4 regions of the Cobetia sp. 5-11-6-3 genome follow, and region 3 is predicted to be linked to each of the others. Evidence: predicted binding sites of a transcription regulator. Region 3 holds the regulator's gene; each other region holds the start of a gene.

Region 1 (4,345 bases), on a different contig from region 3:
CAGCGGTGAACCCATCACATAGATGACCTGTTCGCGGCTCATGCCCGGCTTCAATTGCTCGACCATTTCCGGCTTGATCAGGTTGCCCTGTGGAAGGTCGCGCTTGTAGACGCTGAAGTAGCTACACCCGGTGAGCAGCGACAGGGCGCTGCAAAAGGCGACTGTTTTGATCAAGTTTTGCATTTGCCCTGAAGATTCCCTATCGTTTTGCCTTGGCCGATCATACCTGATACATCAAGCGACTGCGAAGAGTACCCCAGCATGGCCGATCAGAACCATGAACTGCGCAAGGCGGGACTCAAGGTAACCCTACCGCGAGTCAAGATCCTGCAGATCCTCGAGAAATCGATGGATCGACACCTGAGTGCCGAGGACGTGTACAAGGCGTTGCTTGAGGCTGGCGAAGATGTCGGTCTGGCGACGGTTTATCGTGTGCTCACCCAGTTTGAAACTGCTGGACTGGTGATGCGTCACAATTTCGATGGCGGCCATGCTGTCTTCGAATTGTCCCAGGAAGAACACCATGACCACATGGTATGTCTGGACAGCGGCGAGATCATAGAGTTCTGTGATCCCGAGATCGAGCGCCGCCAGCGCGAGATCGTCGAGGAGCATGGCTATGAGCTGGTCGAGCATGCGCTGGTGCTCTACGTGCGTCCCAAGGACACCAAGAGCGACAGCTGATGCTCAGGCCTCGCCTGTGTCAGGGATGACAAGGTTCGCTGCAGGACAGAAACACCAACGGCCGCCCCACAGGGGCGGCCGTTGGTGTTTCTGGCGTTCGAACTGCCAGGAGGTTCATTGGACGAATGGACGTCGGGAAGGCGGCCTGTCGGGGCTCAGTGACGGCTGTCCGCCGCGCTGAGCATCTCGCGAGCGTGTGCCAGGGTCTGCTCGGACAGGTGAATGCCGCCCAGCATGCGTGCCAGCTCCCGCACGCGGCCACTCTCGTCCAGCAGTGCCATGTGGGTGCGTGTGGTGTTCTTCTCTGCCTGCTTCTCGATATGCAGATGTTGATGCGCCTGGGCCGCGACCTGAGGCAGGTGGGTGACGGTCAGCACCTGGCCCTTGTCGCCCAGTCGGCGCAGCAGCTGACCGACGATCTCGGCGGTCGCACCGGAAATGCCGACATCCACTTCATCGAAGACCAGGCTGGGAATGGTCGAGCGACTGGCGGCCACCACCTGAATGGCCAGCGAGACGCGGGACAGTTCACCGCCCGAAGCGACCTTGGCCAGCGCCCGCGGCGGCTGCCCCGGGTTGGCACTGATGCGGAAGTGGATGCGCTCCATGCCTTCGGGTTGCGGGCGCTCGCGTGGCTCGACGGCAACCTCGAACGTCGCCTTGCCCATGCCGAGGAAGGCCAGTTGATCCTGGATGTCGCTGGCCAGCTGGGGGGCGGCAGCGGCTCGTGACGTACCGACCTCAGTAGCCAGGATCTTCCAGGCATCCCGGCGGGCCGCCACTTCCTGACGCAGGGCCTCGATGGCCTCCTCGTCACCCCCGAGCCCTTCCAGCTCCTCGCTCAGTCGCTGGTGCAGGCCATGCAGCTCCTCGGGCAAGACATGATGCTTGCGGGCGATCTGGTGGATGCGCCCAAGGCGCTCATCGACGAAGGCCAGACGCTCCGGGTCGAGTTCGGTGACTTCGACGAAGCGGTTCAGCTCGCGTGCCGCTTCTTCTATCTGGATGCGTGCCTCTTCCAACATGCCCAGTGCGCTGGCCAGCGAACCCTGCTCGCTGCCCGGCAGGTGTGTCAGTCGCGCCACGGCCTGATTGAGGCGCGCGAGGGCACCTTCATCATCATGATCGCAGCACTCGGCGGCGGCCTGCGCCTCGCTGAGAATCTGTTCGGCATTGGCCAGGGTTTCCTGCTCCTGCTCCAGTGCCTCCAGCTCGCCCTCGCTGAGTGCCAGCTCATCAAGCTCCTCGACCTGATAGCGCAACAGCTGGCGACGAGCGCGTACCTCGTCGCCATCATTGCTCATGCGCTTGAGGCGGCGATGTGCCTCCTGCCAGTGGCGGAAGTCCTCGCGCAGCTGCGTGACCTGCGTCTCGATCCCGGCGTACTCGTCGAGCTGACGCAGGTGCGTCTCTTCCTTCAGCAGCGAGTGGTGGGCGTGCTGGGAATGGATGTCGATCAGGTGCTCACCCAGTTCCCGCAGGTCCGCGATGGTGCAGGGGGTGCCGTTGATCCAGGCCTTCGAGCGTCCGCTGGCGGTGATCACCCGGCGCAGCAGGCAGTCGTCGCTGCCCAGCTCGCGTTCGTCCAGCCACTCGCGCGCGTCGCTGAGGCTTGTGATATCGAAGCGTGCGATGAGATCCGCGCGATCCGCGCCGTGTCGCACGCTGCCAGCATCGGCACGTTCGCCCAGGCACAGGCCGAGTGCACCGAGCAGGATGGACTTGCCGGCCCCCGTCTCGCCGGTGATGGCGGTCATGCCGCGGCGAAAATCGAGTTCCAGTGTCTCGACGATGGCGAAATCTTGAATGGCGAGCTGTAGCAGCATGACTACCTCCGAAGGGAAGCTGGGGCGTACGCCGTGCCGATCATTGCCCGTTTCGGGGGTGACTACGGAGTCGCCATACAGGATGTACATACAGTGTATATGGCTTTTTATACAGCACGCTCCGTCGGCCTTCAATCCATGCCGGACTCAGCTGGCAGAAAAGCCGCATCGAAGGCTTGAGAAGCCGAGTGCCGGCCCCATATAAAGGCCCTGACACTCATCGTCGGCAGCAATGGCGCGGCCTTGCTGCCCTACAGGCAACTCATGGCCTGTCTTCAGGGGCTTGCCTTCGTCGTCTCGAGGCAGGCTCCGCAGGCCACGAACAGGGCAATGGCGCACAGACGTCGGCCCGCAGGAGAACAGCATGGCTCAGGATCCGCAGACCCCGATGGATGAAGAACTTCAGCGTGCCGCTCGCGACGCCGAGCCGCAGCCGGAAACTCCGGAAGGCGAAGTGATTGAAGACATACTGGATGCCACCGATGTCGCCGCCGAAAGCGAAGGTGAGCTGATCGACAATCCGGAAGCCGAGATGCTGGCCGCTCAGGTCGAGGAACTCGAGCAGGCGGTGAAGGAGGCGAAGGACCAGGCGCTGCGTTCAGCTGCCGAGGCGCAGAACGCGCGCCGTCGCGCCGAGCAGGATGCCGAGAAGGCTCGCAAGTTCGCGCTGGAGAAGTTCGTCAAGGAAATGCTGCCGGTGGTGGACTCGCTCGAGAAGGCGCTTGAGTCCATGAGCGACGACGAGGCAGCCAAGGCACATGTCGAAGGTATCGAGATGACCTTGAAAATGCAGCTGGATGCCCTGAACAAGTCAGGCGTCGAGCAGCTGGACCCCCACGGCGAGCCCTTCGACCCGGAATACCATCAGGCGGTCGCCATGGTGCCATCTCCGGATGCCGAGCCGAACAGCGTCATCGACGTGATGCAGAAGGGCTACACCCTCAATGGTCGCCTGGTGCGTCCGGCGATGGTCGCGGTCAGCAAGGCCAACTGAGGCCCTGCGGGGTCGAGTGGCCATGAGGGCATGTGTCGTGATGGCACATGCCCGCCCTGCGGGGCTTCAAGGAGGATCAGGGCGGCAAAAAATGCCAGCACACCCTTGAAAGCCTGACGCGCGACCCCACTTATTGAAGCAAGTTCAGGTGCCGACACAAGGTACCGACAACCAGACTCATCTTTCAGGCTAGCAACAGATTCGAGGTATACGATTATGGGACGCATCATCGGTATTGACTTGGGTACTACCAACTCCTGTGTGGCAGTGCTCGACGGCGACAAGACCAAGGTCATCGAAAACGCTGAAGGTGGCCGCACCACGCCGTCCATCATCGCCTACACCGACGACAACGAGATCCTTGTCGGTCAGTCGGCCAAGCGTCAGGCAGTGACCAACCCGGAGAACACCCTGTTCGCGGTCAAGCGTCTGATCGGTCGCAAGTTCAAGGATGATGTCGTCCAGAAAGACATCAAGATGGTGCCGTACAAGATCGTCGAAGCCGACAATGGCGATGCCTGGGTCCAGGTGAAGGACAAGAAGATGGCGCCGCCGCAGATCAGTGCGGAAATCCTCAAGAAGATGAAGAAGACCGCGGAAGACTACCTCGGTGAAGAAGTCACCGAAGCGGTCATCACCGTGCCGGCCTACTTCAACGACTCCCAGCGTCAGGCGACCAAGGACGCCGGCCGCATCGCGGGTCTCGAGGTCAAGCGCATCATCAACGAGCCGACTGCCGCGGCACTCGCCTACGGCATGGACAAGTCTCGTGGTGACAAGACCATCGCGGTCTACGACCTGGGTGGCGGTACCTTCGATATCTCCATCATCGAAGTCGCGG
Region 2 (4,345 bases), on a different contig from region 3:
ATGGTATGCCCCTGCTTCTCGAAATAGGTCAGGAAGGCGTTTCTGATTTCTGCGCTTTTCATAGAGGTTCCGTAGCGATGTGCGTAAAGACGCTCCGGGGGTCTTCTTCTGCATGACTTCCGCATGGTTTCTGCATATTCATCCATGTGGGAATGCATGGAGGTGCAATGAAAAGCATGAAAGAAGGCGCCTGCCCCGTGCCGTCGCAAGACGACCTAGTATAACGCCTGTTCGCGCAAGCTAAAGGGGGGGAAATGGCTTGAGTGACCGGTTTGCGCGTTCCGAGCCATTGCCCGGGCAATGGCTGGCCTCACGCCTCGTCTTCCGTCCAGGCGGACTCCATGGCGTAGCGCAACTGCTCGTAGTCGAAGCCGCGCTGGAGCAGGAAGCGCTCTCGGCGCGCACGCTCCTTGTGACCCTCGCCCGCTGAGGAAAAGCGCCTTGCCAACGTCTCGCGCGCCAGCTCGAAGAAGTCCACCGCATCAACATGTCCGAAGGCATCAGGCACCGGATCACAGGCAGCACGCATCACGGCACCTGACGTCTCGTTGTCGATGCCACGCTGGCGCAACTCCTGCTGGATACGCCTGGGGCCCTGCCCCCTCAGCACCCGTGTCCGCAGGAAGCTGGCGGCGAAGCGCTCATCGGATTGCAGGCCTTCCTCGACCAGACGCTCCAGCACTTCCTCGATCAGCAGCTCGACCTCATCACGACTCAAGCGCGTCTCGGCGCCCTCCTCGCCACTCGCGGACTGCTCCGCCAGCGCATCATCGCTGACGGTCTGCAGGTAGTCGCGCTCCTTGAGATAGTCGTGCAGCTCGCGACGGCTGTGCTCGCGGCGTGCCAGACGTGCGATGGCGTCATTGCGGGCACGCCGTTGCGGCGTCATCGCGCCGACATCGAGGGGCTGATAGTCCGGCCCGACGGTCTCTCTTTCCTGATCGTGCATGTTGGCGCTCCTTTCTGGAGAGGCACCCGAGATGGCGAAATCCCCGGTGCAAAACGCACAGCGCCCGCCACCGAAAACGGGGCGGGCGCTGCAGATCACTGAAAGGCGCTGAAATCAGCGCTCAATGAACACGTTCTCGAGCAGGTCTCAATCGAGATCCAGATCATCTTCATTTTCGGCGACCACTTCTTCCTTGGCCTCTTCCTTGGTTTCCGGAGAAGCCAGCAGCTGGGCGCGAATCTGGCTCTCGATCTCTTCCATGATCGCGGGGTTATCCTCCAGATACTGGGCGGAGTTGGCCTTGCCCTGACCGATCTTGCTGCCCTGGTAGCTGTACCAGGCACCTGCCTTGCCGACCAGACCACACTGCACGCCCAGATCAATGACCTCACCGGCGTGGTAGATGCCCTTGCCGTAGAGAATCTGGAACTCGGCCTGGCGGAACGGCGGCGCGACCTTGTTCTTCACGACCTTGACGCGAGTCTCGTTACCGGTGACTTCATCGCCGGACTTCACGGAGCCGGTACGACGGATGTCGAGACGGACACTCGAGTAGAACTTCAGCGCGTTACCACCGGTGGTGGTTTCCGGGCTACCGAACATCACCCCGATCTTCATGCGGATCTGGTTGATGAACACCACCATGCAGTTGGCATTCTTGATGTGACCCGTCACCTTGCGCAGCGCCTGGGACATCAGACGCGCCTGCAGGCCGACGTGGGAGTCACCCATCTCACCCTCGATCTCGGCACGCGGCGTCAGGGCTGCCACGGAATCGACGATGATGACGTCGACACCACCGGAACGCACCAGCATGTCGACGATCTCGAGTGCCTGCTCACCGGTATCCGGCTGGGAGACCAGCATCTCGTCCAGATTGACGCCCAGCTTCTCGGCGTAGGACGGATCCAGCGCGTGCTCGGCATCGATGAAGGCACACACCTTGCCCTGCTTCTGGGCCTGGGCGATGACCGAGAGCGTCAGTGTCGTCTTGCCCGAGGATTCCGGACCGTAGATCTCGACCACTCGACCGAAAGGCAGGCCACCGATGCCGAGCGCGATATCCAGGCCCAGAGACCCGGTGGATACCGACGGGATGGCCACACGCGGGGCATCGCCCATGCGCATGACGGCGCCCTTGCCGAACTGGCGCTCGATCTGGGACAGCGCCGCGTTCAGCGCCTTGGTACGATTGTCGTCCTGTGCCATGTGGCCTCCTGTCGAACGGCGGCGCCGCATGGGCAACCACCTGAAATAGGAAATTCTCAAGCTTCGGGTGATGCAGAAACTGTCAGCCTAGCGGCTGGGCTGTCATGGCAAAACCCTGTATACATGGACAGTATGATGCCGCATGTTTCATCGTTCTGCCAGTCCGGTGATGCGCTTTTTCAGGCAGCAGTCTCAACGCAGAGGGTTGCATGCGTCTCGAGCCTCACCAGTTCAGCCCTGCCAGGCTTCCACGCATTCGATCAAGCCTTGCAATGCCACCCTCACGGCGGCGTCGCGCACGGCCTGCCGGTCTCCCGGAAAGTGGAAACACCGCGCCTGCTGTCGCGCCTCACTGCCCCATGCCAGCCACACCGTCCCCACGGGCTTTTCTTCACTGCCGCCTCCCGGACCCGCCACACCACTGATTGCCACCCCCAATTCGGCACCGCTGTCACGACACGCTCCCTTGACCATCTCGCGCACGACGGCCTCGGAGACTGCCCCGAAGTCCGCGAGCGATGCTTCGCTGACGCCGAGCAGACGCCGCTTGGCCGCATTCGAGTACGTCACATAGCCCGCCTCGAAATAGCCGGAGCTACCGGAAATCGCCGTGATCGCGGCACTCACGCCGCCCCCGGTGCATGACTCTGCAGCAGTGATCTGGACTCCGCGCGCCAATGCCAGCGCTTGCAGCTGCTCGGCCAGTGCATTCGCATCCGGTGCCTCGGACGTCGTATCCGTCAATCGGGCCATGAACGAACTCCTTTCTAGAAGTGGTCTGAGGAAAAGGGAAGCGAGCAGGAGGCATCACAGGCATTGGAGCCGGCCGCGCCAGTCCGTAGAATATCGCGCATCCCGCATGCCGTGTTCTCGCATGTGCGTCTTTTTCCCATTGCAGTGCAGTCAAGGAAGTCCATGGCCATGGCCAAGAACAGCGCGCCCCAGATGACGCCGATGATGGCGCAGTACATGAAGATCAAACGCGAGCACCCCGGTGTGCTGCTGTTCTATCGCATGGGCGACTTCTATGAGCTGTTCCATGAGGACGCCAAGCGAGCCGCGCAACTGCTCGACATCACCCTGACGGCACGTGGCAGCTCCGGCGGCTCCCCCATTCCCATGGCAGGGGTGCCTTATCACAGCGCCGAGGGTTACCTGGCACGCCTGGTGAAAATGGGCGAATCCGTGGCCATCTGCGAGCAGATCGGCGATCCCGCGACCACCAAGGGCCCCGTCGAGCGCAAGGTGGTGCGCATCGTCACACCGGGCACCCTGCATGACGAGGCGCTTCTGGATGCCAGCCGTGACAATCTGCTGGTGGCGCTGCATCGAGACGGTGAGACCTGGGGCCTGGCGGCACTGGAGCTTTCCTCAGGACGCTTCAGCGTACTGGAAGTCAATGGCGATGAAGAACTGCTGGCCGAGATCCAGCGTCTGTCACCCGCCGAGCTGATGGTCGGCGAGAGTCGTGAACTGCCAAGCAGTCTTGCCTCACGCCCGGGCCTGACCCGTCAGAGCGACTGGCATTTCGACCATGAGACCGCGTTGCGCCTGCTCTGCGATCAGTTCGGCGTTCAGGACCTCAATGGTTTCGGTTGCAGTCATCTGACCTGCGCGGTCACCGCTGCTGGTGCCCTGCTCGACTACGCGCGTGACACGCAGCGCACCGGTCTGCCCCACGTGACGGCGCTGGCCGTCGAGAGTCGCGACGATTCGGTCGTGATCGATGCCGCCAGCCGTCGCAACCTCGAGATCGACACCAATCTTGGCGGCAGCAGCGACAACACGCTGGCCAGCGTATTGGACGTGACTGCTACCGCGATGGGCTCACGCCTGCTCAAGCGCTGGCTCAACCGCCCGCTGCGCGATCAGACCCAGATCGGCCAGCGCCAGGCGGCAGTGCAGCGCTTGATGGAGGGTGACTACCCCTTCGAACTGCAAGGCCTGCTCAAGCGGATCGGCGATGTGGAGCGCATCCTGGCGCGTGTTGCACTGCGCAGCGCCCGCCCGCGGGACATGGCGCGCCTGCGTGATGGCCTCAATACACTGCCAGAGCTGCGTGCCGTGCTCGCCAGCGTCGAGAAAGGCAGTGCCATCGATGACCTGCGCGATGGCATCCGCCTGTTCCCCGCCCTCTCGGCCATGCTCAGCGAAGCGCTGATCGAGAATCCGCCGGTCGTGCTGCGC
Region 3 (4,345 bases):
GAGGGCATGCGCCCGAATCAGCCGGTGCCGACCGATATCGCCTGCCCGACCTGTGGTCGCGAGATGCAGATCCGTACCGCCTCCACCGGCGTCTTCCTGGGGTGCTCCGGTTACAACCTTCCGCCCAAGGAGCGCTGCAAGACCACCATCGACCTGTTGCCGGGGGATGAGGCGGTCGCCGCTGACGCAGATGAGAATGCCGAGACCGATGCACTGCGTGCCAAGCGCCGTTGCCCGATCTGCGCCACGGCCATGGACAGCTATCTGATCGACGAGCAGCGCAAGCTGCACGTCTGCGGCAACAGCCCGGACTGCGTGGGACATGAAGTCGAGCAGGGTCAGTTCCGCATCAAGGGCTACGATGGACCGGTGATCGAGTGCGACAAGTGCGGTGCCGACATGCAGCTCAAGACCGGGCGTTTCGGCAAGTACTTCGGCTGCACCAACGAGGATTGCAAGAACACCCGCAAGCTGCTCAAGTCCGGGGAGGTCGCGCCGCCGAAGATGGACCCGATCCCCATGCCGGAACTTGCCTGCGTGAAGGTCGAGGATCACTACGTGCTGCGTGATGGCGCCAGTGGCCTGTTCCTTGCCGCCAGTCAGTTCCCCAAGAATCGCGAGACGCGTCCGCCGCTGGTCAGCGAGCTCAAGGCGCATGCCGACGAGCTGCCGGAGAAGTATCACTTCATCCTCAAGGCGCCGGAGAAAGACCCCGATGGCCGCCCGACGCAGATTCGTTTCTCGCGCAAGGCCAAGGAGCAGTTCGTGATGACGGACGAGGATGGCAAGGCGACGGGGTGGAAGGCGACCTTCGACAACGGCCGTTGGGTCGTCGAGGACAAGCGCAAGGGAGCCAAGAGCTGATGAGCCAGCGTGGCCGCACCAATCAACTGCTGTATCAGGCCGAGTTGCTGCTGGAGCAGGCGGCCGTCGCGACGCGTGATGAGCATGCCGTCGCACGGCGCATGGCCGGTGAGGAAGGGGCGCTGGCGTTGATGGAGCTGGCATTGGCCTCGTTGATCGAGGAGTGCGCCGCGTCGGCACGCTGGCCTGAGGGCAGCTGGCGCGAGCGGCTGGCCACACCGCCGACTCCCGTGGCGGAAATCGAGCAGTTGCGAAGCCTGCAGGCGCAGCCGGACAGTTGGTTGAGCCAGCTGGTGGCCGATATCACGCGTCTGCATGAAGAGGGCGGTGCTGCCCGGCGTGAGGAAGGCCAGGCGCGTGGCGATGGTCTCATCATCGCCGCGGCGGCCAATGCGCCTCTGGCAGAGCGTCTCGCCACGGCAGTCAGCGCCATGAAGGCGTTGCTGTCACACCTTCGCGAGTCGAATGTGGAGTGGTAGCGTCGCGCCTTGCCTGACCCGAAAGCGCTGGCATGTCACGCACCTGTCATTCAGGTGACGCCCTGGCATGACGGGTGCTAGACTGGTGGCATTGTGGCAAGCCCTGCATTCTCCGGTACGACCATGGCTCTGGCTGTGGTCGTACTTTTTTCTGCATTGTCGCCAGTGACTGCAAGTCGCAGGGCCTGCCCGCCGTCAAGCTGACGATCACAACGACGCCGGTATCCTCAGGATGCCGTGCAGGAGGAATGACGTGTCCGATCCCGCCGTACTTGAAATCGTGCAAATGGAAGATGGGGAAGTGATCCTGCGTGCCGCCGAGAGTGAAGGTGAGCCACTTCTCAGTATCCGCATCTCCGATGAAGCTGCCGATCTGCTGCGTGACAATCGCTTCGAGGTCGCGCGTGAGATGATCGACCACGCCATCACCCGCACCCGCCTGTGGGATGGCGAGGATGATGAAGACGAGCAGTCGGAAGGCATGGTGCACTGAGCACTTCCCGCATGTCTGCCAGCCACGAAAAAACCCGCCAATCGGCGGGTTTTTTCGTGGATGCCCAGATGACGACAATCGTCATCTGCGCGTCAGCGCTGTGAGGACAGACTGCCTGCGAGCCTTGAGATCAGTGCAGGCCGCCATCGCGGATCACGCCCACGCCGAGGCCCTCGATTTCCAGGCTGTCCGTGCGCAGATCCACCTTGATGGGCGCGAAGTCCTCGTTCTCGGCTTCCAGCCATACGTAATGGCCATCGCGACGGAAGCGCTTCACCGTCACTTCATCCCCCAGACGCGCCACCACGATCTGTCCGTCACGCACGCTGCTCGTGCGGTGCACGGCCAGCAGGTCACCTTCCAGAATGCCGACATCCTTCATCGAGACCCCGCGCACGCGCAGCAGATAGTCGGCGGCAGGCGAGAAGTAGTCACTGGGCAGCGGGCAATGGCGATCGATATGCTGGCTGGCCAGGATAGGGCTGCCAGCGGCCACTTCCCCGATGACCGGCAGGCCCTGCTCGCTATCCTCTTCCGCCTCGGCCAGAGACGGCACGCGGATGCCCCGCGAGGTGCCCGGCACCATCTCGATGGCTCCCTTGCGCTTCAGGGCACGCAGATGCTCTTCCGCGGCATTCGGTGAGCGAAAGCCCAGTGCCTGGGCGATTTCGGCACGCGTTGGCGGATAGCCTGAGGACTTGATGGTCTTGATGATGAAGTCGAAGACATCCTGCTGGCGCGGAGTAAGCGGCTGAGTCATGGGCATTGCCTTTGGCCTGGGCGGCATCTGAGCTGACGGCACGGGGTGTGCATCCATACAACTGTCATTGTATCCAGTCATGGCGGTCATGCAAGGCATCGTGGGTGCTTTGGCAGCAACGTTGCCGGCATCTTCGTCGACATCGACATGCTGACGCGAGACAGCGGGTGTCCGGGACGCCCCATGACCATCCCGTCCCTGAATGTCCCGTGTGAATGCGCGTCCTGCCGGTCTTGGCTGTCGAGTGTTTGAAACAACCAGCAATTGCCAGTCATGGCATGGACAGCTAGAATTATCTTGTTTCAAACGAATGTTCGTCGGGCGCATCCGGCTACCGGTACACAGGCCCTGTGTGTCCTGTGCTTCTGTCCTGTGCTCGGGACACGGCTCGTGGCAGCCTCCGCCTCGGAGTCGCTGCCTGACACGCGGTGCGTGAAGACCGACATGTCGTTTGATTGACCTGCGTGAGAAGAGTCGCCCCCCGGGCCACGGCCTTGCCGTTGTCCGGGGGGACAAGGACTCCCGTGCCCCCTCGTGACTGATCACCTGACAAGGCATCCGCCCATGGCCCAGACCGATACCGTTACCCGTATCCTCGATACCGCCGAGGTCCTGTTTGCCGAGCGAGGCTTCGCCGAAACCTCGCTGCGCAATATCACCAGCAAGGCCAAGGTCAACCTGGCGGCGGTCAATTATCACTTCGGCTCAAAGAAGTCATTGATCCAGGCAGTGTTCGCCCGCTATCTCGACCCCTTCAGCGAGCGTTTCCATGCGGCACTCGACAGTGTCGAGCAGCAGCATGCCGGTCGTCAGGTGCCGCTGGAAACGCTGCTGGAAGTGATGGCGCGCACGGTGCTGGAGGTGCCGGCCGAGCGCAACAGCCTGCGTACCTTCATGCGCCTGCTCGGGCTTGCCTATACCCAGGGGCAGGGCCACATGCGTCGCTACATCCGCGAGCATTACGGCACGGTCTTCAGCCGCTTCGCCGAGCTCCTGAAGCTTGCGACGCCGGACCTGCCAGACAACGAGCGCTTCTGGCGTCTGCACTTCATGCTCGGCAGCGTGATCTTCACCTTCTCGGGACTGGACGCACTGCGCGATATCGAAGAGGCCGAATACGGCCATCACACCAGTGTGCGCGAGCTGATCCAGCACATGCGTCCGGTGGTGGTCGCGGCGATGGCGGCTCCGCTGCCGGCCTCGCTCGGAGATGGTGAAGCGGTCACCCAGGCGGCCAGCTGATGGCTTGCTGGGTGGCGGTGGATCTCACCCGCCAGCGTCTTGAGATACGCAATGACGCGCCCAGTGGCAGTCGTGATGCGCCGCCCCCCGCGGCTGACCCTGACACGCTGGTGCATGCCTGTGCGATCTCCAGCGGCCTCAACGGTATCGGCGAGCTCGATGGCAGCGGTTGCACGCCGACCGGCTGGCATGTGGTTCGCGCCGCGATCGGGGAGGGCAATCCGCGTGGTGCCGTCTATCGTGGGCGGCGCTTCACGGGAGAGGTGTTCACGCCTCGACTGGCCGCCGAGCACCCCGAACGCGACTGGATCCTGACGCGTATCCTGTGGCTCAGCGGTCGTGAGCCCGGCATCAACCGTGGCCGCAACGCGGCGGGACAGCGCGTCGACAGCCTGCGGCGCTACATCTACTTCCATGGCACGCCGACCAGCGAGCCGATGGGCACCCCGGCCTCCCATGGGTGCATTCGTCTGCGCGATGAGGATCTGCTGTGCCTTTACCGGCATG
Region 4 (4,345 bases), 220 kb from region 3:
GGTGGCGGGCCTTGCCAGTCAGCGCATGCGTTGGGAGGGAGATCTCTACTTTGTTTATCTACGCAAGCACTGGCATGGCATCCGACCCCGATTGATGGGATGGCCCGGAACCTTGTTCACCTTGGCTTACGGGCTTGTCCAGAGTGTGGCATTACCCTTCCTGATAGGAGGGTATGTCATGTGGTGGTATGCCACCCAGCCGCTGGTGCATGCCGTGGCGATCAGCGTGTTGTTGTATCTGATTTATCTTGCCTTGTGCTCCTGGTATGCATTGATGGGATTGCTATGTGTGAGCCGAGTGCCGTCACTTGCGCTACGCGACATGATCTGGCTGCCGGTACTTCCGATATATCAGCTGAGCATGCGCCTATTGGCCCTGGTCGCGATTCTCAATGAAATGCTGCGTCGCAGCCACGAAGAAACCAGCATGGCACCCTGGTGGGTCCTGCGAAGAGGAAACCGTTTCTGATGGATATTCGTTTCGATCCCGAAAAATCCCGTCGTCCTGATCAGCAGGATGGGCTCAAGGTGCCTTACGCCAAGGCACGTCGTGGCGGGGGGCGCTGGCGTTGGTTTGGTTTGATGGCATTGGTACTGGTCCCCATCGCCGCCTTCAGCTGGTATGCATTACGTGATCGTGTGTTGCTGGTGGCGCCAGCAGTGCTGACTCATGAGCCTCTTGTGATCACCAGTCCACGCGATGCTCGTGTCACTGAGGTTCCCCAGCGTGCGGGTAACAAGGTGTCCGTCGATATGAGGCTGTTCGAGCTTGAGGATCCGGCACTCACTGCCGAGCGACATGCACTTGAAGATATATTGTCGACCTTGCCTCCTCAAGGCGCCCAGGAACAAAGTGAGTCATTGATAGAGACGGCACAGCGACGTGTGGCCAATGCACAGTCGTCCTTGACGTTCCAGTCCGGGGTGGCGGACAAGTTCGAAGCGTTCCGACGACAGGGAGAAGTGCCTCTGACGGATCTGGCCAGTATTCATGTCGCGCGTTCAAATGCTCGTGATCAGCTTTCCGAGGCTGAAGAGAACCTCTTGTTGCAGCAACGTGAGAAGTTGCGTGCCGAGCTGGTGGGTCCTATCGTCCAGCGACGTCAGAATCTGACACGGGAGCTTGCTCAGCTGGAAGCGATGATCCATGAGTTGAGGATCGATGCCTCGCAAGATGGTCTGTTGGCCAAGACCTATGTCCAGGCCGGCCAGCGAGTCAGTGCAGGAGATCCTCTGGGAGTCCTGGTGCCAGCCAACTCACCCGAGTTCCATGCTTATTTCTCACCCAAGTATGTTGGCAAGGTCGCCGTAGGGCGGGTTGCTGAAGCACATTTTGCAGATGGGCGAAGTATATTGGCTCGCATCGTAGCGCCACCGGAACTGACGCAGAAGCTTCCCTCTCAATTGGCGGGCCCTTTCGACGGTCATCAGGCAATGCTGGAAGTAAGGTTGAAACCGCTTGAGAAAATCGATGTTCAACACGATGTGGAGGGCTTGCCATTGGAAATACGGCTACGCTCACCCTCGGCGCTCTGGGGTAATTGGGAGGAGGAGGGCGAGACTCATCGGGAAAACGATGCCGTTGCAGGTGGTGTTAAGTAAGCTCACCCTCTCCTGTCCAAGATGTTTACACCCATCACTCGGCACCCTCTCAGAACAGCCCCAGCTGTTGCGTCTCTTCGTGGGCCTTGAGTCGGACACCGACTCCCAGCAGGCGCACCGGTCGATGGCCACGTTGCCAGGCTTGCTCCATCAGCAGTGCGAAACTCCTGGTGTCCGGCAATGAGAGGGTGGAGGCGGGGAGGAGGCTTTCCAGCGTGGTGCTGGTGAAGTCGTTGAAGCGTACCTTGACGAACTGCTTGGCCAGCACCGGCTGTTCCTGGCGTGCGTGACGCTCCCCGAGGCGCTCCATCAGCATGGGAAGCTTGGCGAGGCAGGCGGAGAGATCCGGAAGATCCTGATCGAAAGTGCGTTCGACACTGATGGACTTTCGCTCTCTCTCGACCTTGACGGGGCGGTCATCAATGCCATGAGAGAGTTCATGCAGGCGATGTCCGAATTTGCCGAAGTGTTCGACCAGTGTGGTCAGTGGTGTCGTGCGGATGTCATCGCAGGTGCTAATCTCCAGCCGATTGAGGCGGGCCAGCGTGGCCGGGCCGACGCCATGCAGCTTGCCGACGGGCAGCTTACGAATGAAGGCGTCGCTGGACTCTGGCGTGATCACCGTCAGGCCATCGGGTTTCTCCCAATCACTCGCGATCTTGGCCAGGAACTTGTTGGCGGCCACGCCGATCGACAGCGTGATCCCGGTGCGCTTCAGGGCTTCTTCCTTCAGCCAGCGCGCCATCCAGGTCGCGCTTCCCTGAAATTCCTCGATGTCGCTGACGTCCAGGTAGGCTTCGTCCAGCGATAGAGGTTCCACCAGTGGTGTCAGTTCGTGAAACAGTGCCTGGATCTCCTGCGAGACGGCACGGTAGCGCTCGAAGTCGGGGGGGACGAGTATCAGTTGCGGACACAGGCGCAGGGCGCGCGCTGTGGACATCGCAGAGCGGACGCCGAAGGCGCGAGCCGGATAATTGCAGGTGGCGATCACGCCACGTTGCTCGGTGCGGCCACCGATGGCGATGGGCACCTCGCGCCACTCTGGGTGACGAAGCATCTCGACGGCGGCGTAGAAACAATCGCAGTCAGCATGAAGGATCTTGCGCATTCGCGCATCATCCTAAAAGACTGGATGGCTGTCCAGTATCAGGCGGCGTGTCGCCTCATTCTTCGCCCAGAGACGACAACGCCCGGCAGACGTGATGCCTGCCGGGCGTTGTCGTATTTCCTGTTGCCGTTGCCAGGCTACCCTGGCCGGCGGATTACAGCGTCATCGCCGCCACCCAGCCGAAGACGATCAGCGGGATGTTGTAGTGGATGAAGGTCGGCACCACGCTGTCCCAGATATGATCATGCTGTTGATCGACATTCAGGCCTGCCGTCGGGCCGAGTGTGGAGTCAGAGGCGGGGGAGCCAGCATCGCCCAGTGCGGCCGCGGTGCCGATCAGGGCGACGGTCGCCAGGGGGGAAAAGCCGAACTGCAGGGCCAGCGGGACATAGATCGCCGCGATGATCGGGATGGTGGAAAAGCTGGAGCCGATGCCCAGCGTGATGAAGAGTCCGACCATCAGCATGACGAGCGCGGCCAACGGCTTGTTGTCTCCGATGATGTGGAAGGAGGCATCCACCAGGGTCTGGATATCACCCGTAGCTTTCATGACGGAGGCGAAGCCGGCTGCCGAGATCATGATGAAGCCGATCAGTGCCATCATGCGCATGCCGGAGGTGAACAGGTCGTCGGCTTCGTTCCACTTGAACAGGCCACCCAGGGAAAGAATGGCGAAGCCGACCAGGCCGCCCAGGATCATCGAGCCGGAATAGAGCTGGATGCCCAGGGCGGCGATGATGGCGACCCCAGCCATGATCAGGCCGCTGCGGGATGGTGCGTGCACTGGAGTATGGTGCGGGACATTGGTCGACTTGATCTCGCGATTGGCGTAGTCACGCGGCTTGCGATAGGAGACGAAGACCGCAGTCAGCAGTCCCAGGAACATGCCGCCTACCGGAATGGCCATCGCCATCGGCACCATGCCGCGGGTGACTTCCAGCCCCATTGCCTGGCCCGCTTCATTGATGTTGGCCAGCAGGATGTCATTGAGGAAGATGGAACCGAAGCCCACCGGCAGCAGCATGTAGGGAGCCGTCAGGCCAAAGGTCAGGGCACAGGCGACAGCGCGGCGATCCAGGCGCAGGCGGTTCATGGCCACCAGCAGTGGCGGAATCAGGATCGGAATGAAGGCGATGTGGACAGGGATCAGGTTCTGGGACGAGATCGCCACCAATGTCACGCTGCCCAGCAAGCCGTACTTGATGGCGGTCTGACGGCGAGGGGTGCTCTCCCCATTGAGCATGCCGATCAGGCGTGCGGCAAGAAGATCCGGCAGGCCGGAGCGAGACAGGGCCACGGCAAAGGCACCGAGCGTGGCATAGGCCAGGGCGACCTTGGCACCACCGCCGACGCCGTCGTTGAAGGCGCCGAGAGTGTCAGTCAGAGACAGGCCACTGAACAGGCCGCCGACCAAGGCGCCGGCCACCAGAGCGAAGACGACCGAGACTCGGGCCAGTGACAGGCCGACCATGACCAGAACGGCCAGTATTACCGCATTCATGCGAGTACCTCATTAAGGGAGATGTGCCAATGGAGCGGGGGGTTGCAGGTGTGCGCGGCCACCCGATCCCGGGCAATACCTCGCAAGTCGTGCTGATCGCTTACGTCAGGCGGTTTCGTCCTGAAACTGCCAGA

The links. Region 3 encodes LexA, which represses DNA repair genes until DNA is damaged. Its sites were predicted from a motif close to TACTGTNTANNTANACAGTA; they were not measured.
Region 1: recN (DNA repair protein RecN) is a predicted target of LexA. The motif match lies at 2,587-2,606, and genes of this name have one in related genera.
Region 2: recA (recombinase RecA) is a predicted target of LexA. The motif match lies at 2,272-2,291, and genes of this name have one in related genera.
Region 4: dinB (DNA polymerase IV) is a predicted target of LexA. The motif match lies at 2,729-2,748, and genes of this name have one in related genera.

Annotation. Positions count from the first base shown of each region.
Region 1 covers NZ_BLWJ01000005.1:298,663-303,007, forward strand. The annotation lists gene HXS66_RS11080 (outer membrane protein assembly factor BamE) at 1-183, opposite strand, end outside; gene fur (ferric iron uptake transcriptional regulator) at 262-684, shown strand; gene recN (DNA repair protein RecN) at 840-2,510, opposite strand; gene grpE (nucleotide exchange factor GrpE) at 2,875-3,504, shown strand; gene dnaK (molecular chaperone DnaK) at 3,721-4,345, shown strand, end outside.
Region 2 covers NZ_BLWJ01000006.1:141,086-145,430, reverse strand. The annotation lists gene alaS (alanine--tRNA ligase) at 1-62, opposite strand, end outside; gene HXS66_RS11910 (regulatory protein RecX) at 311-949, opposite strand; gene recA (recombinase RecA) at 1,097-2,158, opposite strand; gene HXS66_RS11900 (CinA family protein) at 2,390-2,911, opposite strand; gene mutS (DNA mismatch repair protein MutS) at 3,080-4,345, shown strand, end outside.
Region 3 covers NZ_BLWJ01000001.1:619,786-624,130, reverse strand. The annotation lists gene topA (type I DNA topoisomerase) at 1-864, shown strand, start outside; gene HXS66_RS02555 (DUF6586 family protein) at 864-1,343, shown strand; gene HXS66_RS02550 (hypothetical protein) at 1,597-1,836, shown strand; gene lexA (transcriptional repressor LexA) at 1,967-2,596, opposite strand; gene HXS66_RS02540 (TetR/AcrR family transcriptional regulator) at 3,161-3,838, shown strand; gene HXS66_RS02535 (L,D-transpeptidase) at 3,838-4,345, shown strand, end outside.
Region 4 covers NZ_BLWJ01000001.1:400,994-405,338, reverse strand. The annotation lists gene HXS66_RS01625 (glycosyltransferase family 2 protein) at 1-469, shown strand, start outside; gene HXS66_RS01620 (HlyD family secretion protein) at 469-1,602, shown strand; gene dinB (DNA polymerase IV) at 1,652-2,710, opposite strand; gene HXS66_RS01610 (Na+/H+ antiporter family protein) at 2,865-4,211, opposite strand.